One region of the Bradyrhizobium sp. 61 genome, then DNA from elsewhere that is predicted to be linked to it. Evidence: riboswitches for the same ligand, from Rfam matches in the RefSeq annotation. Region 1 holds a riboswitch; the other holds the start of a gene.
The links. A riboswitch is a leader RNA that binds a small molecule or an ion and turns the genes downstream of it on or off. The one in region 1 is predicted to bind cobalamin.

Region 1 (11,397 bases):
GTTGCGGTTTTCCTGCTTCGGGATTGCTGCGGCGGCCGGCCGGAGGTTTGCGAACCGGTCGTCGAGAGCCTTCAAGCCTGCTGCTCGCCAAAGCGAAAGGAGCGAAGCCGTGCCTGACCAGATGTACAATGTTTTGTTCCTGTGCACCGGCAATTCGGCGCGCTCGATCCTCGCCGAGTCGATCCTTCGCAAGGACGGAGCCGGCCGTTTTCAGTCCTTCTCCGCCGGCAGCGCGCCGAAAGGCGCGGTGCACCCACTGGCCTTGCGTACGCTGGAAAGCATGGACTACCCCGCCGACGGAATGCGCTCGAAGAGCTGGCTGGAGTTCGCCGCTCCCGATGCGCCAGTGATGGATTTCGTCTTCACCGTTTGTGACAATGCGGCCGGTGAATCCTGCCCCATCTGGCCGGGACAGCCGATGACCGCACATTGGGGTATCGAGGACCCCGCCGCAGCCGAAGGTACCGATCTGGAGAAACAGGCAGCGTTCGTCACCGCATTCCGCTACCTCAAGAATCGGATCGACACCTTTGTGAGCCTGCCGCTCAGGAGCATCGACAAGCTCTCCCTCGGCACCAAGCTGCGCGAGATCGGACGCTCCCAGGGCGCAACACATTCAACGCCGAAGGCCGGCTGATGGACAATTTCGACCTCTCGCGACGCCTCGCAGCCGAAGCGCTCGGCACGGGCATTCTCGTCGCCACCGTCGTCGGCTCCGGCATCATGGCCGAGACGCTGACCAAGGACGTGGCGCTGGCGCTTCTGTGCAATACCCTGCCGACCGGAGCCATCCTGGTTGTCCTGATCACCGTGCTCGGTCCGATCTCCGGCGCGCATTTCAATCCCGCGGTGACCCTCGTCTTCACCGGCAAGCGCGAGCTTCCGGTCAACGAAGCCGTGCTCTACGTGGTCGCGCAGATCGCCGGCGGCATCGCGGGAACGATGGCCGCGCATCTGATGTTCGGACTTCCCCTGCTCGATTTCTCGACGAAGGTTCGAACGGGCGGGCCGCAATGGTTCGCCGAAGCGGTCGCCGCCTTCGGTCTGGTCGCGACGATCCTGGCCGGCATCCGATTCCAGCGGACCGCGGTTCCCTGGCTGGTGGGCCTCTACATCACGGCAGCCTATTGGTTCACGGCCTCCACGTCGTTTGCAAATCCGGCGGTGGCCATCGCGCGGTCGCTGACAAACACGTTCTCGGGCATTCGTCCGACCGACCTGCCCGGATTCATCCTTGCGGAGCTCTGCGGAGCATTCGCCGGCATGCTGTTGATGAACTGGCTGCTCGGACAGTCGAAGTCGCGCGGCCCTGTCCCAATTGCGGAGACGACCCGATGAACGTCACGATCTACCACAACCCCGATTGCGGCACCTCGCGCAACACGCTGGCGATGATTCGACAGAGCGGCGCGGAGCCCACGGTCATCGAATATCTCAAGACCCCGCCATCGCGCGAAACGCTCAAGCAGCTGATTGCAGCGATGGGCATTCCAGTTCGCGAACTGCTGCGCGAGAAGGGCACGCCGTACAAGGAGCTCGGCCTCGCCGACCCCAAATGGACCGACGACCAGTTGATCGACCAGATGCTCGCGCATCCCATTCTCATCAACCGCCCGATCGTCGTGACCTCGAAGGGCACGCGCTTGTGCCGCCCTTCCGAAGCCGTCGTCGATCTCCTCGACAATCCGGTCGGCCGGTTCGTAAAGGAGGACGGCGAGGTGGTCGAAGCGCGCCAGGCAACTCACCGCCCCTAACGCTCCTCGGTCGGAATCCGCCGCGGGTTTTTCGCGCCGGAACGGAGGTCGCCATGAAGACGACCTCCGCTGCCGAGTCTATTCGGCGGCTTGCGACGCGCGCGCGGTCCATTCGTCAGCGGGAGCCGATCGTTCGCCCGACGGAAGCCCCCGTCCCTTCACCAAGCCGAAAATTGCGGGGATCACGACCAGCGTCAGCAGTGTCGATGACGTCATGCCGCCGATCATCGGCACCGCAATGCGCTGCATGATCTCCGATCCGGCCCCGGTGCTCCACATGATCGGCAGCAGACCGGCCATGATGGCAACCACCGTCATCATCTTGGGCCGCACGCGCTCAACCGCGCCCACCATGATGGCGTCGTGGAGATCCCGGCGCGTCAGTGGCCTCCCCTCGGCGCTGCACCTGGCCTTCACCTCGGCCAGCGCGTGATCGAGGTAGATCAGCATGACGACACCCGTCTCGGCGGCGACGCCTGCGAGCGCGATGAAGCCGACCGCGACGGCAACGGACAGATTGAAGCCGAGCCACCACATCATCCAGATGCCGCCGACCAGCGCGAACGGCAGTGACAGCATCACGATCAGCGTCTCGGTCATCGCCCGGAAGTTCAGGTACAGCAGCAGGAAGATGATCGTGAGCGTCACGGGCACCACGATCTTCAGACGGGCGGCGGCGCGCTGCAGATATTCGTACTGGCCGCTCCACACGACGTAGGTGCCCGCGGGAAACCGGATGCTCTCCGTCACGGCGCGTTGCGCGTCAGCGACGTAGCTTCCGATGTCGCGATCCCGGATGTCGACATAGATGTAGGTCGCAAGCTGGCCGTTCTCCGTCCGGATCGACGTCGGCCCGCGCGCGGGTTCGACCTTCGCCACCTCGCCGAGCGGCACGGCGCCGCCCGACGGCATCGGCACCAGGATATCGCTGGCGATGGCCTTGGGGTTGTCACGAAGGTCGCGCGGATAGCGCATGTTCACGGTGAACCGCTGCCGTCCCTCCACGGTCGTCGTGACCGTCTGACCGCCGAGCGCGGCCGCGATGGTGTCCTGGACGTCCTGGATCAGGATGCCGTAACGGGCGAGCGCCTCACGGTCGGGAACGATCTCGAGATAATAGCCGCCGATGCCGCGCTCGGCGTAGGCCGACGACGTGCCGAGCACGGTCTTGATGACGCGTTCGATCTGCTTCGCGAGCCGGTCGATCTCGGCGAGGTCATTGCCCATGACCTTGACACCGACCGGCGTGCGGATTCCGGTCGAGAGCATGTCGATGCGCGCCTTGATCGGCATGGTCCAGGCGTTGGAGACGCCCGGAAACTGCAACGCCTTGTCCATCTCGGCGATGAGACTGTCGACGGTTACGCCGGAACGCCACTGCTCCTTCGGCTTCAGATTGACGATCGTCTCAAACATCTCGGTCGGGGCGGGATCGGTCGCAGTGGCGGCTCGTCCCGCCTTGCCGTAGACCGAAGCGACCTCCGGGAACGACTTGATGATGCGGTCCTGCAGCTGCATCAGTTCGGCCGCCTTGGTGACCGAAATGCCGGGCAGCGTCGTCGGCATGTAGAGCAGCGTTCCCTCGTTCAGCGCCGGCATGAACTCGGTGCCGAGCTGGCGCGCCGGCCAGATCGTCACCGCAAGCACGACGAGCGAAGCCAGGATGACCAGCGTCTTGGCGCGCAGAACCCCCTTGATCACGGGACGGTAGACCCAGATCAGGAAGCGATTGATGACGTTCCTGCTCTCCGGGACGATCCTGCCGCGGACGAAGATCACCATCAGCGCCGGCACCAGGGTGACGGACAGCAACGCCGCGGCGGCCATCGAGAAGGTTTTCGTGAACGCCAGCGGGCTGAACAATCGGCCCTCCTGCGATTCCAGCGTGAAGATCGGCATGAACGACACGGTGATGATCAGCAGGCTGAAGAACAGCGCGGGGCCGACCTCGGATGCCGCGTCGATCAGAACCTGCACGCGCGACTGGTCGGGCCTCGCCCGTTCGAGGTGCTTGTGTGCGTTCTCGATCATGACGATGGCGGCGTCCACCATGGCGCCGATCGCAATCGCGATGCCACCAAGGCTCATGATGTTCGATCCCAGCCCAAGCAGCTTCATGGCGCCAAACGCCATCAACACGCCCACCGGCAACATCAGGATCGCGACGAGTGCGCTGCGGACATGCAGAAGGAACACGATGCAGACGAGCCCGACGACGATGCTCTCCTCGAACAGGGTATGCTTGAGGGTATCGATGGCCGCGTAGATCAGGTTCGACCGGTCGTAGACCGGCACGATCTCGACCGATTTCGGCAGGCTGCTCGCGATCTCCCTGAAGCGCTTCTTGACGTTTTCGATGACGTCGAGGGCGTTGACGCCGAACCGCTGCAGCACGATGCCGCTTGCGACCTCGCCCTCGCCGTTCAATTCGGCGATGCCGCGCCGCTCGTCTGGCCCGAGCTCGACGTTGGCGACGTCCCGCAGCAGCACCGGGGTGCCATTGCTCGTCTTCAGCACGATGTTGCCGAGATCGTTGATGCTCTTGATATAGCCCTTGCCGCGGATGACGTATTCGAACTCGGAGAGCTCGACGGTGCGGCCGCCGACGTCGGCGTTGCTGGCGCGGATCGCCTCACGTATTTTCTGCATGCTGATGCCGCGGTCGCGCATCCGCTGCGGGTCGAGGACCACGTTGTACTGCTTGACGAAGCCGCCGACGCTGGCGACCTCGGCGACGCCTTCGGCCTTGGCCAGCGCGAATTTCAGATTCCAGTCCTGGATCGTGCGCGTGTCCGCCAGGTTCAATTCCTTCGATACGACGGCGTATTGGTAGACCCAGCCGACGCCGGTCGCGTCGGGCCCGATGGTCGGGGTGACACCGGCGGGAAGCCTGGACGCCGCGCCGTTCAGGAATTCCATGACGCGCGACCGCGCCCAATAGATGTCGGTGCCGTCCTCGAAGATCACATAGACGAAGGAGACGCCAAAGAACGAGAAGCCGCGTACGACCTTCGATTTCGGCACGGTGAGCATCGCCGTCGTCAGCGGATAGGTGACCTGATCCTCGATCACCTGCGGCGCCTGGCCGGGATACTCGGTGTAGACGATGACCTGCGTATCCGAGAGGTCCGGGATCGCATCCAGCGGAAGGTGAACCAGGGCATAGAGGCCGGCGGCGGCCGCGAAGCCGGTCCCGAACAGCACGAGCAGCAGATTGCGCGCCGACCAGGCGATGATGCGGGCGATCATTTGTGATCTCCCGTTGCATTGCCAGGGCCGGCGTCGGAGGCTTGGGACGCCGCCTCGCCAAAACCCTTCAGCGCCGCCTTCAGGTTGCTTTCCGCATCGATCAGGAAGTTGGCGGAGGTCACCACCGCCTCGCCGTCCGCAAGACCCTGGCGCACCTCGACATAGCCGCCGCCGCGACGGCCGAGCTTGACTTCCCGCGGCTCGAAGCGCCCTTCCCCCTTGTCGACGAGGACAGCCTGCCGGCTGCCTGTGTCGAGCACCGCGCTGTCCTGTATCGCCAGGACGGGCGCGGCATCGGCCGTGTCGATGTCGGCATCGACGTACATGTCGGGCAGTAGCACCGCGTCCGGATTGGCGAGCTCGATCCTGATGCGAACGGTGCGCGTGTCGCGGTTCACCTGCGGATAGACGACGGCGATGGTCCCGGTGAAGGTCCGGCCGGGGAAACTGCGCGCGCGCACCGCGACTGACTGCCCCACCGCGATGTTGCCGAGATCGCGCTCGGCCACGTCGACCAGCGCCCAGACCACCGAGGTGTCCGCGATCCGGAACAGAACGTCGCCGGGATTGGCCCGCATCCCTTCGATCGCATTGCGTTCGAGCACGACCCCGTCGCGCGGCGCAGACCAGCGTATGGCGATGGGCGCGGTGTGCGTCTTGTCCATCTCCGCAATGACGGACTCGGGAACGTCGAGATTGACCAGCCGCTGTCGCGAGCCGCGGCCGTACATCTCGACACCGCCGACCGTCTTGGAGGTGATCGTCGCGAGATATTCCGCCGCTGCGGACGCCACCGCCGAACTGTAGATTTCCATCAGCGGCTGGCCGGCCTTCACGCGTGTGCCGGTCGTTACGTCGGCGACCTTCTGCACGAAGCTTTCGGCACGCATCGCGATCACCGACACGCGGCGTTCATCGAGCTGGATCGTGCCGGGCGCCTTCACCGAGACCCGGATCGAGCGCCGCGTGACGGGCTCGGACTTCACGCCCGCGCGTTGGATCTTGCCGGGCGACAGCTTCACCGTGCCGTCGTCGGTGTCGTCGCCTTCGTAAACAGCGACATAATCCATCCCCATCGGATCCTTCTTCGGGACGGTCGACGTGTCGGGCAGCCCCATGGGATTGCGGTAGTAGAGGATTTTTCGCGGCGAAGCCGCCTGCGCCTTCGGTAGCGCCGGCGCGACGGCCGCTCCATCGTCGTCGTAGACCGGCAGATAGTCCCGCCCGCGGTCGTCCTTCTTCGGAGCCGCAGACCAGAGCGGCGCACCGCTTGGATCGCGGTAGTAGAGCGGCGTTCGCTCCGCGGCAGCCGCAGCCGATGATATGTCGGCCTCAGCGAGCCAGCCCGCACCGTTCGAATGCCAGTAGTAGCCGGCCAGGACCAGGCCACCGCCCAGCGCAAGTGCCGTCAGGAGACGCAGCGTTTTCATGTCGTGTATCCGCGCGCCCGGGAGCGCGCGTCCGTGTGAAGGAAAAAGGGGAATGTCGGGCGCCGCCGGGCAGCGCCCGAACGCTCACTTGACCGCCGTGACGATCACCTTGCCGGTGACGGTCTCCGGTTCGCCCTGCACCTTCACGGACAGCGTCATCTGGTAGCGGCCAGCCATGGGCAGGTCCGTCTTGAAGGCGTACACGCCCGGCTCCCTGGACGGCAGCGGCGCGACCGCCGATTCCATCTCGGCCATCCCGTCCGGGGCCATGTCGAGGCGCGTCTTGAAGATGACCGCATCCGGTATCGGCTTGCCGGTCTGCTTGTTCGTCAGGCGAACGGTGAGCGTGACGTCTTCGCCCTTCTTCATCTGCGGAGTGACGGGCTCGAAGGCGTAGTCGCCCGCGCCCGCCATCGCGGCGGAAGCGGCAAGCGAAAGGGTGGCGGCGAGAGCCGCGGTGCTGATTTTGGAAAGCATTGTCCTGTCCTCATGAATTGATCTTTCGCCGTGGCGCGTGAAGCGCGCACGTCAGTCGTCGTCGCGAGCAGACCTGCCGCTCGCGTCTCGGGCTTTGCGAGATCAGATTCGAGGAGGTCGGAAAGGAGGACTGCCGCTGCGGAAGGAAACGACCTGATCCGGGGGAATAGCCATCGTGCTGGCCATGACGGCGAGACGTTCGAACGCCACGGGCCTGACTTCACCGAGCGCGATGATCCCACCGACGCAGCAGAAGCCCATCCCGCACTTGTAGCCGCCGCTATGGGAGCCCGTTCCCTTCATGTCGGGACAACAATCGTCCATCGACATGTCGGCATCGCCGCTCATGTGCATGGCCGCCTGCATGCCATCCGACGACATTGCGAGGTTCGCCGCGGACGCGCCAACCGGCAGCATCGCCAGGGATATGGCGATGGCGACTGCCAGGATGGTACGGACGAACTGCATCAATATCGACTTACCTTGTCGGGCCGGAACTCGGCCTCAGTAGCATATTCGGACACCAAAGGCAGTCATTGATCGTGGTCAAGCGTCCGTTACCCAGGCTCGCACGGAGGCCGGGTTGGACGTTTCGACGCAGCCCCTAGGACTATCGTGCAAAACAGCAACACAAGGCCACCATCGACCGACCGGCCCGTCGAACAGCCCGCGCGGATGTTGACGCGCTCATCCCCTGATGCCAGTTTCGTGATCGGTAGTGTCCGCAAGGACTCTTCAAGGGAATGCGGTGCGTCCACCTCAGTGGGCAATTCCGCGGCTGCCCCCGCAACTGTAGGCGGATAGCCGACGACCAAACGAACCACTGGAGCCCCGCTTGGGCCTCTGGGAAGGTGGTCGAAGGCGATGACCCGCGAGCCAGGAAACCTGCTACCAGCCATGGTCACGCGCGAACGCATTGGGCGGGGTGCCCTGATGTCGGACAAGTAGCCGGTGCATCCGCCGCCTGGGGCGAAGGTGGATGACTAAGGCAACCGCGGTGACGGTTTGTTTGCGTCGCCGCAGAGCGTTGTCGTGCAAAAACTTCATTTCCGTGCTGGCGCAAGGCCAGCGTTATCGCGTGCTTTCCTGATTACTCTGCTCTCGTCGGTGTCCTTGTCGTCCGCGGCGCTCGCGCAAAGCGCGGCGCAGGACAACCGCTCCCGGGAGGTCGGCCCGGTGATCGTGTCGCCGCCTGCGCCGCGACAGGCTCCTGCTGTCAGCCCCGGCACTCAGAAGCAGCGCGCGGCCCGGCGCGCCGCGGGACGCAATCGTGGCGCCCCTGCTGTCGCCGTTCCGGCCACGCAAGCTCCGAGCGGCCCGGTGCAGACGCCGCTCAACACGGCAGCCGTCACCGACGTCGGCTCCCGGCTCGGCATCACGGCGCGCGAGATGCCGGCGACCGTCGAGGTCATCAGTCAGCAGACGATGCAGGACCTGGGCATCCGGACCACGACCGACGTCGCCAAGGCTGCAGTCGGCGTCACCGGCGGCGATGCGCCCGGCGCGCCCGCCATCTTCTCGATGCGTGGCTTTTCCGGCGACCAGATCTCCACGCTCTACAACGGCATCCCGATCGGGCCGTCGACCATGACCGGCCGTCCCATGGACGTGGCTGGCCTCCAGCAGGTCGAGATCATCAAGGGACCGGACTCGCTGGTGGCGGGCCTCGGTGCGACCGGCGGCGCCATCAACTACGTGAACAAGGCGCCGCACACCGGACCAATCGTCAACGACGCCTTCACCTCCTACGATTCCTTCAACGGCTATCGCGCCGGTTACGGATCGGGCGGCAGCACGCTGATCAACGGCCTCGACTACCGCTTCGACATCAGCCATTTCAACAACAAGGGCTTTATCGACGACACCTATTCCAAGCTCAGCAACGTCTCGGGCCAGCTGAACTATCGCGTCAACGAGAACCTGAGGATCTGGGGCGCGACCGAATACAGGCAGGACAACGACCGCTTCTACTGGGGAACGCCGCTGGTGCCGGCGAACGCGCCGGGCATCGTGCCGACGTACGGCGTCGTCTCCGGCCTCTGGAGCAACTATTACCTCGGCGGCGGCACGCCGGTCCCGGTCACCATCGACGCGCGCACGCTGACCACGAACTACAACGTGCTCGACAATCACAGCGGCGCCAACGAGCTCTGGCTGCGCAGCGGCTTTCAATGGGACATCACCAACAACATCTCGCTGAAAAGCCAGGTCTATGGCTATGACGCCCACCGGCACTGGTTCAACAACGAGATCTCGTCGTTCGACCAGACCGTAGGCAATTTCGCAGGCGCGCAGAGCATCTACCGCGAGCGCCTGGCGCTCGATCACGCGCAGCGGCTCTACGGCAACATCACCGACCTCACCGTCAATTCCAATCTCGGCGGAATGGACAATCGCTTCGTCGCCACCGTGGCGGCGAGCAGCAACCAGTTCAACGTCTCGCAGGACACGCTGTTCTTCAATGACTACGTCGACCTCCTCAATCCGGACCGCGGCCTCTACGGCCCGCGCAGCGACGAGAAGATCTACACCCATCTCGACACCGCCTCGCTGTCGTTCGAGGACCGGCTCAAGCTGACCTCGACCTTTGCGCTGATCGGCGGCATCCGTTTTGAGAATATCGAGCTGTCGCGGACCCGCTTCGACGAGAATGGCCTCCTGAAAGCCAACTATCCTTTCTCGAAGACGTTCAATCCGGTCACCGGACGCATCGGCTACACCTGGGACATCGCGCCCGGCGTGATGCTTTACAGCCAGTACGCGACGGCAGCCGACCCGACGGTGGCGAACATCTTCATCCTCAGGCCCACGACGCCGCTGCTGCTCACGACGTCGCGAACCTACGAGACCGGCGTGAAGCTGCTGTCGGCCGACAAGCGCGCGGAGGCCACGTTCTCGGCCTTCGACATCGAGCGCAAGAACGTCTACGTCCCCGAAAGCGGCATCCTCTTCAACGTCGCCGGCAAGATGGCCTCCAAGGGCGTCGAGATTGCCGCCGCGGTCAATCCGGTCGCGGGCCTGAAACTATGGGGCAACGTCGCCTTCGTGCAGTCGCGCTTCATCGACTTCACCTATGTCGACGGCAATGGCGACTTCCAGTCCTATTCGGGCAAGACGCCGCCCAACGTTCCGAACTTCATCGCCAACGCCGGCGCCTCCTATCGCTTCGACACGAAGCTGCCGGTGGAGATCGGCGGCCTCGTCCGTCACGTCGGCGACCGCTTCAACTTCCAGGACAATCTGGTCACGATGGACGCCTACACGATCTTCGACGCATACGCGTTCGTCGACATCCCCAAAGCCTATTTCCCGGGCGTCGACCAGACCCGGATCAGCTTTCGCGTGAGGAACCTGACCAACAAGCTCTACGCGGCCTGGGGCGATCCCGGTTACACCGACCAGATCATCCTGGGCGCGCCACGCAGCTACGAGGTCGCGGCTTCGTTCAAATGGTAGTCGCGGATCACCTTGCCCGCGCCGTGGCGGGAGTTGTCACGCGACAGTAGGACGCAATCGCAAATCGATTGCGCCGTTGAAGCCGCAGGTCTCGAGAGCTATCGATCAACGAAACCTCGCTTCCATCGGGAGGAACGCATGAGCACCATCACCGGCGGTTGTCACTGCGGCGCGATCCGCTATCAGGTCGAGGGCGAAGCGATCGTGCACGCGCTGTGTCACTGCCGCGATTGCAGGCTTCACGCGGGCGCTCCCGTCGTCGGCTGGACGATGTACGCGGACGATGCCGTCAAGGTGACCAAGGGCGAGCCCAAGGTGTATCACTCCTCGGAACATGCCCGGCGGCACTTTTGCGGCGACTGCGGAACCGGCCTGTTTTATGTCAATGCCGACATGTTGCCCGGGGTCATCGACGTCCAGAGCGCGACCTACGACGATCCCGATGCCGTACCGGCGACGATGCACATCCAGGTCGCAGAGCGCCTTGGATGGATGGAGCGTGCGCACGAACTGCCGACATTCGACCGCTATCCTCCGCCACCGTAGCGGCGCGCGCGAAGCGTTCGCCATCTGGATGGAACCGCACAAACACCATCTTGCAACGGCCGGACGATCTCACGTAGATTGATCGGCGTGGGGACGAAGCAGACTCCCCGTGAGACCTCGGTCCAAGCTCTGCGCAGCACGCCATTCGTGGAGCTTGCGCATGGATACCGAACGCCACCCTCCTCTCCGCCCTACCGTTGCCATCCTCTCCCGCGGCGACGCTGCCGCGCGCCGGGACACGACGGCACAAAACAGCCGCTTCGTCCGCGTTTTCGAAGCACTCGCCGCGGTCGGCATCGAAGCCCGGCCGGTGATCTACGACGAGATCTTCGCCGACGCCGTCCGCGATCAACTGCTCGCCGTCGATGGCGTGCTCGTCTGGGTCGATCCGATCCATCAGGGCAAGACGCGCGAGGCCCTCGACCCGCTGCTGCGCGACGTTGCGGCGCAAGGGCCATGGGTGAGCGCACATCCCGACGTGATCC
Region 2 (11,397 bases), on a different contig from region 1:
TGTTGGCAACGATGTAGCCGAGCCGCAAATTCGGCATCATGATCTTCGAGAAGGTGCCGAAATAGATCACCCGCCCCTCGCGATCGAGCGAGCGCAACGAGGCGATCATGCTGTCCTGGTGCCTGAACTCCGAATTGTAATCGTCCTCGATCACCCAGACGTCGTTCTTGTTGGCCCAATCGAGCAGCTCGAGCCGCCGCTCCGGCCCCATGCTGACGCCGAGCGGATACTGATGCGACGGCGTGACCACGATCAGCTTCGCGCCTGGCGCGCGCCGGATCCCTTCTGAGACGACAAGGCCCTTGTCATCGACCGGAATGGGAACGAGCTTCGCGCCGGCGGCCGTCAGCGCCCAGCGGGCCTCGACGAAGCCGGGCTCCTCGACCCAGACCTCGTCGCCGGGATCGAGGATCATGCGGCTGCAGAAATCAAGCGCGCCCGATGTGCCTGAGGTGACGACGACCTCTTCCGGCGAGCAGACGAGCCCGCGCACCGAGCCGAGGAAGTTCGCGATCTCGCTCCGCAAGCGCGGATGGCCTTCCGAGGGAAGATCGAGACACTCCTGCTCTCTTGGATTTTGCCAGGTCTGGCGCAGCAGGCGCGACCAGTCCTTGAATGGGAAGGTCGAGATGTCAGGCGCCCCCGGGCTGAATTCCGAGGGCCAGTTGGTCTCGTAGTCGAAGGCAAGCAGCGAGCGCCAGCGCTCCGACATATGGGCGGGCTTGGGCGCGCGCGATGTAGCGGATGCGGGCTCCACATGCGGTGTCGTAACGGACGCCACCATGACGCTGCCGCGCGGCATCGATTCAAGATAGCCCTCGGCGTAGAGCAGATCCCAGGCGGTCAACACCACCGTGCGCGAGCAGCCCAATTCGCGCGCGATCTCCCGGGATCCCAGAAATTGCGTTCCAGCCGGAAAGACGCCGCGCAAAATGCCGTCGCGGATGTGCGCCGCGATCTGCAGATGCAGCGGCACGGCCGAATTCCGGTCGATATGCATCCCGGCAAGGGACACGCGCTTGCTCGGGTGACGGCTGTTGTCCATGTCTCGCCCGTCAGGCAACGCAGGTCTATCCACCGTCATTCCGGGGCGCGCCGCTTGGCGCGAGCCCGGAATCCATTTGTCTGCATCACGTGTTGCGCGATGGATTCCGGGGTCGCGCTTCGCGCGCCCCGGAATGACAACGCGACTTTTCTTTACGCGCTCGCCTGCGTCACGAACTTCGTGTTGAGATAACCCTCGATCGCCTCGAGGCCGCCCTCGGAGCCGTAGCCAGAATCCTTGATGCCGCCGAACGGCACTTCCGGCAACGCGAGGCCATGGTGGTTGATCGAGACCATGCCGCTCTCGATGTCGGAGCCGATCGCCTGCATCGTCTTGGTCGAGGTCGTGTAGGCATAGGCCGCAAGGCCGTAAGGCAGGCGGTTCGCCTCGGCCACCACCTCGTCATAGCTGCGGAACGAGGTGATCGGGGCAAGCGGTCCGAACGGCTCCTCGTTCATGATGCGGGCATCGCGCGGCACGTCGGTGATCACAGTCGGCTCGAAGAAGAAGCCTTCGTTGCCGATGCGTTTGCCGCCGGCCTGGACCTTGGCGCCGCGCTGGACAGCATCGGAGACCAGACCTTCCATGGCGTCGACGCGTCGCGGGTTTGCCAGCGGGCCCATGCGGGTGTCCTTGTCGAGGCCGTTGCCGACCTTGAGGCTCTTGGCGGCCGCGACGAACTTGTCGACGAAGGGCTGATACACGCTCTCATGCACCAGGAAGCGCGTCGGCGAGACGCAGACCTGGCCGGCATTGCGGAACTTGTTGGCCGAGAGAATCTTGGCGGCGTTGTCGAGGTCCGCGTCCGCGAACACGATCGCCGGCGCGTGGCCGCCGAGCTCCATGGTGACGCGCTTCATGTGCAGGCCCGCGAGTGCGGCCAGATGCTTGCCGACCGCGGTCGAGCCCGTGAAACTGATCTTGCGGATGATCGGGTGCGGAATGAGATATTCCGACACTTCCGACGGCACGCCGAACACCAGCTGGACGACGCCGGCCGGAATGCCCGCGTCGGCATAGGCGCGCACCAGCTCCATGCAGCTTGCAGGCGTCTCTTCCGGGCCCTTGACGATGATCGAGCAGCCGGCGGCAAGCGCGGCCGAGATCTTGCGGACCGCCTGGTTGATCGGGAAATTCCAGGGCGTGAACGCGGCGACCGGGCCGACCGGCTCCTTGGTCACGAGCTGGGAGACGTTGCCCATCCGCGGCGGCACGATGCGGCCATAGGCGCGGCGGGCTTCTTCCGAGAACCAGTCGATGAGGTCGCCGGCGAGCATGGTCTCGCCCTGCGCTTCCACGACCGGCTTGCCCTGCTCCATGGTCATCACGGGTGCGATCTCGGCGGCGCGCGAGCGGATGATGTCGGCGGCCTTGCGCATCAGCTTGTAGCGGTCGAACGGCGAAGTCTTTCGCCAGATCTCGAAGCCGGCCTTGGCGGCCTCCAGCGCGCGGTCAAGGTCCTGGCGCGACGCGTGCGGGGTCTTGCCGATCGGCTGGCCGGTGGCGGGGTTGAGGATGTCCTCCGACTTGCCGGAGGTGCCGTCGGTCCACTCGCCGGCGATGAACATCTGAACTTTCGGGTACATCCCTGGTGTCTCCTGCATGATTTCGGCGGCGATCAGCATTGGCGCCCGGTCGCCTAACAAGTGGGCGCAGAGCTACACCGAAAGGCGGCCGGCGAAAAGGGATCAATGATGTCGCAGCAGCGCGAGGATGGTATGCGCAACAGACGACATGGCGTCGTCCCGATGCGATTATTTTTCCGTCACACCAGGCTCGACTTGCCGCGGCTGAGCACCTCGCCCGCACCCTTGTCGCCGACGATCCTGCCCTTCTCGTACACCACGCGGCCCCGCGCGATGGTGGTGACGGGCCAGCCGGTGACGTCGAAGCCTTCCCACGGCGTATAGTCCGCGCCGTGGTGCAGGTCGGCCTGCCGGATCGGCTTCTTCAATTTGGGATCCCATAGAACGACGTCGGCGTCGAAGCCGACGCCGATCGAGCCCTTGCGCGGATAGAGCCCGTAGATCCGCGCATGGTTGGTCGCGGTCAGCTCGACGAATTTCTGCAAGCTGATCCGTCCCTTCGAGACGCCCTCCGAGAACAGGATCGGCAGCCGGGTCTCGACGCCGGGAATGCCGTTCGGCACCCAGCGGAACGAGGTGCGGGAATTCGGCGCCAGCTTACCCTTGGGATCGTCGTAGCGGAACGGGCAGTGATCGGACGAGAAGGTCTGGAACACACCGGTGGTGATGCCTTCCCAGATCGCCTGCTGGCTTTCGGCATCGCGCGGCGGCGGCGAGCAGACATACTTTGCGCCTGACATGTCCATGTTCAGGCCCTTCATGTCGTCGGCCGTCAGCGTGATGTATTGCGGACAGGTCTCGGCATGCACCGGCAGTCCGCGCTGCTGGGCCCAGCGCACCTGCTCCATCGCCTCGCGCCCGGAGACGTGGACGATCATGATGGGAACGCCGATCACCTCGGCATGGCTGATGGCGCGATGCGTCGCCTCGCGCTCGACGGCCTGCGGCCGCGACACGCCGTGATAATAGGGCGCGATGTGGCCCTCGCGTTCGAGCTTGGCGGTGAGGAAACGGATCGCGTCGTAGCCCTCGCAATGGACCATGACCAGCGCCTCCTCGCGGCGCGCGACGTCGAACACTTCCAGCAACTGCTTGTCGCTGAGCACGAGGTCGTCATAGGTCATGAACACCTTGAACGAGGTGTAGCCGTCCTTGACGAGAGCCGGCAGCTCCTGCCCGAGCACGACCGCGGTGGGGTCGGAGATGATGAGGTGGAAGGCGGTATCGATGTAGCATTCGCCCTCGGCGAGCTTGCGGTAGTTCTCGACGCAGGTGCGCAGCGACGTCCCCTTCTCCTGGAGCGCGAAGGGCAGCACCATGGTGTTGCCGCCGGCCGCCGCCGCGCGCGTTGCCGAAGCAAAATCGTCGGCCATCACCACGTCGGAGCCGGAGGCCTGGGAGATGTGAACATGGCTGTCAATCCCGCCCGGCAGCGCCAGCAGACCTGTCGCGTCGATTTCGCGCGCCGCACCTTCAATGCGGTCGGCGATGTTGACGATGCGTCCGTCGCGAATGCCGATATCGGCGCGAAACTCGTCGCTGGCCGTCACGATGGTGCCGCCGCGAATGGCGAGATCGAGCTGCGTCACAGGCGTCTCCGTCACTTGATGATCGCTGATGTCTGGAAGATCCGGCCCCACGCCGCAAGGGCCGCGATGTCGCCACCGGCGAGTTCGAGCGTCCGCCACAACGTGACCGCGACCGAGTCCAGCACGGCGATGCCCAACTCCCGTTCGAGCGAGGCCGCCAGCGCGGCGCCGTCGAGATTGGTGCAGAGAATGACGACGGCATCGGCGCCGTCCGCCGCGACCGCGCGGATCATGTCGGCGATCGTCGCGGGCGTGACCTCACCGAAGGAAAAGTTATCGCGCAGGCCGAGATGCCGCTCGGCGTGAGGGGCGATCCCCTCCTCGACCCAGACATCGCCGATCCGCCGTTGCACGTCGTCCGTATAGGGTGGAACCAGGCCGACGCGTCCGGCGCCGAGCGCGCGGACGGCGTCGATGCAGGCGAGCGTCGAGGTCGTCGCCGGGATTCCGGTCCGCGCCGCGATCGCCTCGCACAGGCTCCGGTCGCGGCCGGTACCGAGCCAGCTCGCCGACGTGCCGTTCCAGGCAATGGCATCGACCCTGGCATCCGCCAGCAGATCCGCCGCCGGCAGCATCACCGAGGCGTCGAACTGATTCAGCGCCGCGGCATCGAGCGCGATCTCGGTAACGCGGAAGCGCGAGAAATGAGCGGTGACGCCGGCCACGCCATGCAGCATGGAATTGGTGACGGGCTCCAGCACCGAGTTGGACGATGGGGTCATCATGCCGAGGCGCTTGCGCTGAATTGACATCGATCACGATCGCCCCATTGAGAGAGCGCACCGCTGCGCCCCTCGGACGATCATCCGCGCCTGCCATCGCCCGCGCAACCCGCAATTTGCATGGCGCATATGATTTGTTCGATACGCAGCTCAAGCCGCGAAGGTCGACCGCAAGCGCCGCCAGCCGATGACAATGCCAGTGACGGAAAATGCCAGCCCTAGCAAGCAGAGCCCGACGACCAGGATATCGCGCAGACGCGGATGCGCCATGAGAACGGGAAAATCGAGCGTGTGAAGCGCGCTATAGAACCAGCGATAGGCCCGCCGCGAGGCATCCAGTCTTTGCAGCACGCGGCCGTCGGCACCGTCGATGTCGAACCAGAGGTCGCCGCATCGGGAGCGATAGACGGGCGCTCCGGGGACAACGGAGTGCGCGGGATAGTCGTCATTGTCGGCCAGAACGGATGGGTCGCCACAGCCCGGCGCAAGGCGCGTCGTCAGGTCATGGACATCCTTCTCGCCGAGGAATGCCACCTGCCGGCTGCGGATCGCCTCCCCCGTTTTGGTCAAGGTCTGACTGGCAAGGCCAGTCCGGTCGCGCCGGTAGACAACACCGTTGACTGCGAACCATTCGACTTCGCGAGCCGACGGCTGACCGACCGGTGGGGCCGTCGTCCAGTCAGGCGCGGCATACACCACGCCCGCTTCGGTCGGGGTCAGCTCCCCGCGCGAGAACAGCCGGCCGTGATCCATCGAGAGCCAGCCACTGAAACTCCAGGTCAGCACGAAAACGGTCGCGACGAGACCAATGATGTGATGCAGTGCGTGCCAGCCGCGATAAGGCGACGAGACCCGACGCCCTCGAATCCTGATCCTGATAATTCCGAGCACCGCGCCGAACGTCGCGGCGATAAAAGCCACCAGCGACAATGTCGAGACCACCTGATCCCAAAGGGACCAGTTGCTCCTCAGGACCGTCGGATAGATCCAGTGCAGGACGCTGCCGGCCCAATTCCACCCGCGCTCGCTGCGGGTCGTATCCAGCACGACTTCGCCGCTGCGCGAGGAGACATAGACCTCGGTTCCGGCCGCATCGCCAAGAGCGACGCGCAACAGAGGCCGGTGTCGATCAAAGCCGTTGGGTACGCTCCATTGATCATAATCCGCGCCCGAAATCATCGCCGCCCGCGCGGCATCGAGCGCGCGTTGCCGGGCATGATCCCGCGCGATACCGACCGCGACGTCGGCGGACGTCACCGATGCACCCCGTCCGTCGGAGGCATGGACCGCGCCCACACGCGACCGGTCCGACACGACATAGACCGGCCCGTCGCTCCGCTGGACCAGGCGAACGCGCGTGGCGTCCGCGATCTCGCTCGCGGCGACGGCATCCGCGACCGTAATCCTCACCTCTCCGCGATCAACCGGCGTAAGTCCGGAAAAGCGCTCCGCCTCCGTCAATGACGGAAACGGGACGAAGTGCATCACGATTCCGCTCGCGAACCACATCGCGAACAGCAGGCAGAACGCGATCCCGAGCCAGCGATGCAGCAGCACGATCGCGTTCATCATGTGGTCAGCGCCCTACCATTTGAACGCGGCCGAGAGCTCATAGGTCCTGGGCGCGCCGAGCAGGATCTGGTCGGGATAGAACGGATCGCCCCAGATCGCGTAGCGCTTGTCGGTGATGTTGCGCACGCGGAAGCCCAGACGGGCCTGGTCGACCGCGTTGAACACCGTCTTCGGGATGTCGACGAAGGCGTAGACGTCGGCGACGGTGTAGGCCTTCATCGTCACGACGTTGGCATCGGTGTTGTAGCGGTCACCGACATAGCGGCCCGTGATGCCGAGCTCCACCGGCCAGGGCGTGAAGAACCGGTACGACGCACCGGCATTGGCCACGACACGCGGCACGTTCGGCGGCGTGTTGCCGGAGAACGAACCACCGGCAAAATTGTAGTCGGCATAGCGTGCATCGACATAGGCGATGTTGCCCCAGAGCCGCAGGGGCTCGATCGGGCGCACGGCCGCGGCGAGCTCGACGCCCTTCGACTCCTGCCGTCCCGCGATGTTGAGCTGCATGCCGCCAGCCGCCGCATAGACGTTCTTGCGCTGGATATCGTAGGCCGAGAACGACCATTCCGCCCTGTTGTTCCACAACAGATGCTTGACGCCCGTCTCATAGGTGCGCGAGGTCGTCAGGTCGAGCGGCTGGGCTGGCCCAAGCAGGAAGATGTTGTTGGCTGAGACGTCGGCGCCGGTGGCGTACTGGCTGAAGAAGGTCACGCCGGGAACGGCGTCCCAGGTGTAGCCGATGCGCCCCGTCACTGGTGCCCAGGACTTCGAGAACGGGAAGTTCGCCTTTTCCAGCCCGGCGGCGTCGGTCGAGTTGCGGTCAAGCCCGATATGCTCGACGCGGAGGCCGCCGACCAGCGCGAAGGTTCGCGTGAGCTTCACCCGGTCCTCGAACGACAGCGCCTCGTTGTCGATGCGCGCGGTCTGCTGCTGCGTCGTGAGCAGGCCGTAAAGGCCACGGTCGGGATTGACGAGCGAAACGTAATCGTCCGGGAAGTTGGCCGCGCCTGGCCTGACGAAATCGAGATAGCTGGACGAAAGTGTCGTGACCAGGCGGTTGTCGAAGCCTGCGATATTAGCGTCCCAAATCAGGTCGGTAATGTTGCCGACAAGGCGTTGGCTATGTGCAACATAGAAGCGCTCGCGATCGACCATGTTCGAGTTGGGCAGGCCCGTACTGGCATTGAAAGCCTCGATCTCGTTGTTGAACCAGGTACGCTCCGCGCCATAGGCATAGGCTTGGCTCTTCAGCGTCAGGTCAGGCGCCAGCTTCAGTTCGAAGCCGCCGCGCAGCCACACCTCTTGTGCCACGTTGCGGTTGTCGAGAACGTTGTAATTGGTGTTGAAGGTACGATCGTCGATCGTGATCGCACCGAGATTCGTTTTGTTGAAGTTCGAGACGTAATTGCCCGAAACAATGCCGCTCGTCGCATGCGAACCGCTGAAGGCGATCGGTACTAGCGGTGCGCCCCAATAGGCCTTCGAGCGATCTTCCCGGTACTCGATCGCGCCCCATATCTTGAGGCTGTCGGAGATGCGGTAATTGAGCTGACCGGACACATCCAGCGTCTTGGTATTGGTGTCGTCGGCAAAGCCATTGAGCGAGGCGCGGCTGATGTCGAAGCGGTAGTCCAGCCCCTGCAAATTGGTGCTGCCGCCCGAACCGTAGTGGACGCCGAACGAGTTGAGCGAATCCCAGGAAAAGTCAGCCTCATTCCGGATCGGCCCGGTGTGTGGCTGCTTCGTGATCAAGTTGATTGCGCCACCGGCGGCACCTTCGCCCGACATCAGCGAGGCCGGACCTTTCAAAAATTCCACGGCTGCGAGATTGGCCGTATCCGTGATCCGCGAGGTCATGTTCTGCGGACCGATCTTGATGCCGTTGTAGAGCATGTTGATCTGGCTGTTGGTGAAGCCACGCATGGAGAAAGCCGCGGGCTCGGCCGGATTGTCGCCCGAGGTGACACCGACCGCGCCCTGCGCAACCTCCGACACGGTGCGATAGCCCTGCTCCCGCATGGTCGCGGCCGAGATGACTTCGACGGTCGCGGGTGTCTCCTGCACGGTCAGGCCGAGGCGCGAGGCGCTCTCGGCAACCACATTGGTGTTGAGCGGCGTCTGCGCCGCCGCGGTCGGCACGACGGGCTTGGCCGCGGCCGATGCGGCCGCGGGCCTGCGCGATGCTGCGCGGCGTGGGCTCTGCGCGTCCCGGGCCGCCGGCTTTGCCGGTTTGCGGGATTGGGCGGGCGACACCTCGACCGGCGGCAGCGGCTCGCGGGCCTGCTGCGCCAGCGCTGCGGGCAGATCGGCGACTGCAAATGAAGTAAGCGCGGCGGAAGCGAGCAGGAAGCAACGCGGTCGTACAAGACGAATGGAAGACACAGTTCGGGACCTCGGTATGACGTCAGTGGCACGTCACAGCGAACCAGGTCCCACCTCCGGCCTTTGAGCCTTCCGATGAAGCCGAATGTCTGTACTCCCCGACCGACATCTTCGCGTGTGACCACGGCTGACGGCAGGTCTCCTGGCTCGCGGGTCAGTACCTTGCATCGCCTTCCCGGGACCGAGATACCCAGTGGCTCGTGACGCAAGATTCGCCGCTTACAGTTGCGGGGGCAGCCGCGGCATTGGGGACAAAATCCCCGCACCGCATTCCCTTTTCATCCCCACTCGGGGAAACCGTCAAAGCCATCTAGGATTACCGACAAGACAGAGTCAATGTGCCGGTGCGACGTTATTACCACAGCGACCAACTTCCTTGGAGATAGGCATGGAAGGCGAGACCTTCCTCTGGCTGATACGGCATGCGCCCGTCGACGGCGTCAAAGGGACGATCCACGCGGCCGACGCGCCCGCCGATCTCGGCGATCGCGTGCAACTGGAGGCGTTGCGGCAGAGGCTTCCGCCAGATGCTGCGAGCTTGGTGAGCCCGGCGCGACGTACGGTTGAGACGGCGCGCGCGCTGGGACTCGAACCCGCGTTGGTGCCCGAATTTGGCGAGCAGGATTTTGGCGACTGGACCGGCCGGCGGCATGACGAACTCGCTGCGACCGGCGGGGAGACCTATGCGCAGTTCTGGAGCGATCCGGCGCACGCGCGGCCGCCGGGCGGCGAAAGTTTTGAGGATCAGGTCGCGCGCGTCCGACTGGGTCTCGCGCAAATCGGCGCCGGCTCCGCAACGCTCGTCGTTCACTCCGGCACCATCCGCGCCGCGCTCTGCATTGCGCTGGATCTGACACCACAAGCGGCCCTACGCTTCGTGATCGATCCGTTGTCACTGACCCGGATCGACCGGCTCGCCACGGGCTGGCGCGTCATCGCGGTCAATCAGCGCGCGGCTTGAGCCGGATCAGGCCGGGCGATCCGGCACATTGGCCTGCGCGAAGGTCGCCATGTCGTTGTGAAGGCTGCACGCGAGCCGCACCAGTGGCAGCGAGATGGCCGCACCCGATCCTTCGCCGAGCCTGAGATCGAGGCTGATCAACGGCTGCACGTTCAGCGCACGCAGCACCAGCCGATGCCCCTGCTCCGCCGATTGATGCGACGGCAGCAGGAATGGCTGGCACGACGGGTTCAGCCGCACCGCCGCCAGCGCTGCCACCGATACGATGAAGCCATCGATCAACACGGGAATGCGGGCTTGCGCAGCCGCAATGATGGCGCCGCAAATCGCCGCGATTTCGAGGCCGCCGACGGCGCACAGGATCTTTTCCGGCGAAGCGCCTGCAACGCCGCGACGCGCGATCGCAGCGTCGATCACGCGCGCCTTGTGCGCGCGGCCGGCCGCGTCGACGCCGGTACCGCAGCCCGCGATCTCCTCGGCACTGATGCCGAGCAGGCTCGCCGCAATCGCGGCCGACGTCGTGGTATTGCCGATGCCCATCTCGCCGAAGATCAGAAGATCGGGCCTGCTGGCTTCTGCGCGCGCGACTGCGCGCTGACCGGCTTCGAAGGCGAATGCCAGCTCCGTGGGGGTGAGCGCTGCTTCCACGCTGAAGTCGCGCGTGCCGCTGCGCGGCTTGTCGGTGACGATTCCTGCCATCGCCTCCTGCGCCAGCGTACCGGCGTCGACGACCTCAAGGTTTGAGCCAAGCTCACGCGCCAGCACCGAGATCGCGGCACCGCCCGAGGCAAAATTCGCCATCATCGCGATGGTCACTCCTTGCGGATAGGCCGACACGCCCTGCGCGACGATGCCGTGATCGCCGGCGAAGACGATGATCGGCACTCGCGCGGCGCGCGGCTGCTCGGTCGCCTGCAGGCCCGCAAGCTCGACCGCAAGCTGCTCCAGCCGGCCGAGCGCGCCGGCCGGTTTTGTGAGTTGCGCCTGACGCGCGAGCGCCGCCTCGCGATGGACGGCGGAGACATCGGGGCATTTCCGGGTGACCCAATCGGGGAGCATGCTGCCTCGCTTACGGCCTGCGCTTGAGAATGTAGCTGTCCATGATCCAGCCATGCCGTTCGCGCGCATCCTGTCGCGCGGCGACGATGCGCGGGCCGATCTCGGCCAGAACGCCCGACATGACGATCTGATCGGGCATGCCGAGATAAGCGCCCCACCAGATGTTCAGCCCGGCCGGATCGAGCGACTGGAATGCCGTGCTGCCGTCGAGCATCACCACCACGGTATCGACGCCCTGCGGCCAGCCGCCTTCGCGCAAGCGGCGTCCCGTCGTGACCAGGAAAGGCTCGCCGATGTCGTTGAGCGGCAGCGCATGCGCCGCGCACAGCGCCTGGATCGAGGTGATGCCGGGCACGACCTCGATATCAGGCAAGGGATCGAGCCGCCGCGCGATGCGCAGCGAGGAATCATACAGTGAGGGATCGCCCCAGATCAGCAGCGCGACCTTGCCATCATCACCGAGATGGCTGGCGATCGT

Region 2: another riboswitch for cobalamin. It lies ahead of IVB46_RS23080 (TonB-dependent receptor); the one in region 1 lies ahead of IVB46_RS35490 (TonB-dependent receptor).

What each region holds. Positions count from the first base shown of each region.
Region 1 is NZ_JADPIU010000084.1:438,746-450,142, reverse strand. It holds gene IVB46_RS35530 (metalloregulator ArsR/SmtB family transcription factor) at 1-117, shown strand, start outside; gene IVB46_RS35525 (arsenate reductase ArsC) at 110-637, shown strand; gene IVB46_RS35520 (MIP/aquaporin family protein) at 637-1,338, shown strand; gene arsC (arsenate reductase (glutaredoxin)) at 1,335-1,754, shown strand; gene IVB46_RS35510 (efflux RND transporter permease subunit) at 1,833-5,003, opposite strand; gene IVB46_RS35505 (efflux RND transporter periplasmic adaptor subunit) at 5,000-6,433, opposite strand; gene IVB46_RS35500 (FixH family protein) at 6,518-6,910, opposite strand; gene IVB46_RS35495 (hypothetical protein) at 7,013-7,378, opposite strand; cobalamin riboswitch at 7,610-7,818, shown strand; gene IVB46_RS35490 (TonB-dependent receptor) at 8,018-10,366, shown strand; gene IVB46_RS35485 (GFA family protein) at 10,505-10,912, shown strand; gene IVB46_RS35480 (Cj0069 family protein) at 11,073-11,397, shown strand, end outside.
Region 2 is NZ_JADPIU010000064.1:267,472-278,868, forward strand. It holds gene IVB46_RS23055 (PLP-dependent aminotransferase family protein) at 1-1,045, opposite strand, end outside; gene IVB46_RS23060 (NAD-dependent succinate-semialdehyde dehydrogenase) at 1,198-2,631, opposite strand; gene hydA (dihydropyrimidinase) at 2,811-4,220, opposite strand; gene IVB46_RS23070 (aspartate/glutamate racemase family protein) at 4,232-4,972, opposite strand; gene IVB46_RS23075 (PepSY domain-containing protein) at 5,093-6,514, opposite strand; gene IVB46_RS23080 (TonB-dependent receptor) at 6,527-8,899, opposite strand; cobalamin riboswitch at 9,014-9,216, opposite strand; gene IVB46_RS23085 (histidine phosphatase family protein) at 9,288-9,860, shown strand; gene cobT (nicotinate-nucleotide--dimethylbenzimidazole phosphoribosyltransferase) at 9,867-10,919, opposite strand; gene cobF (precorrin-6A synthase (deacetylating)) at 10,930-11,397, opposite strand, start outside.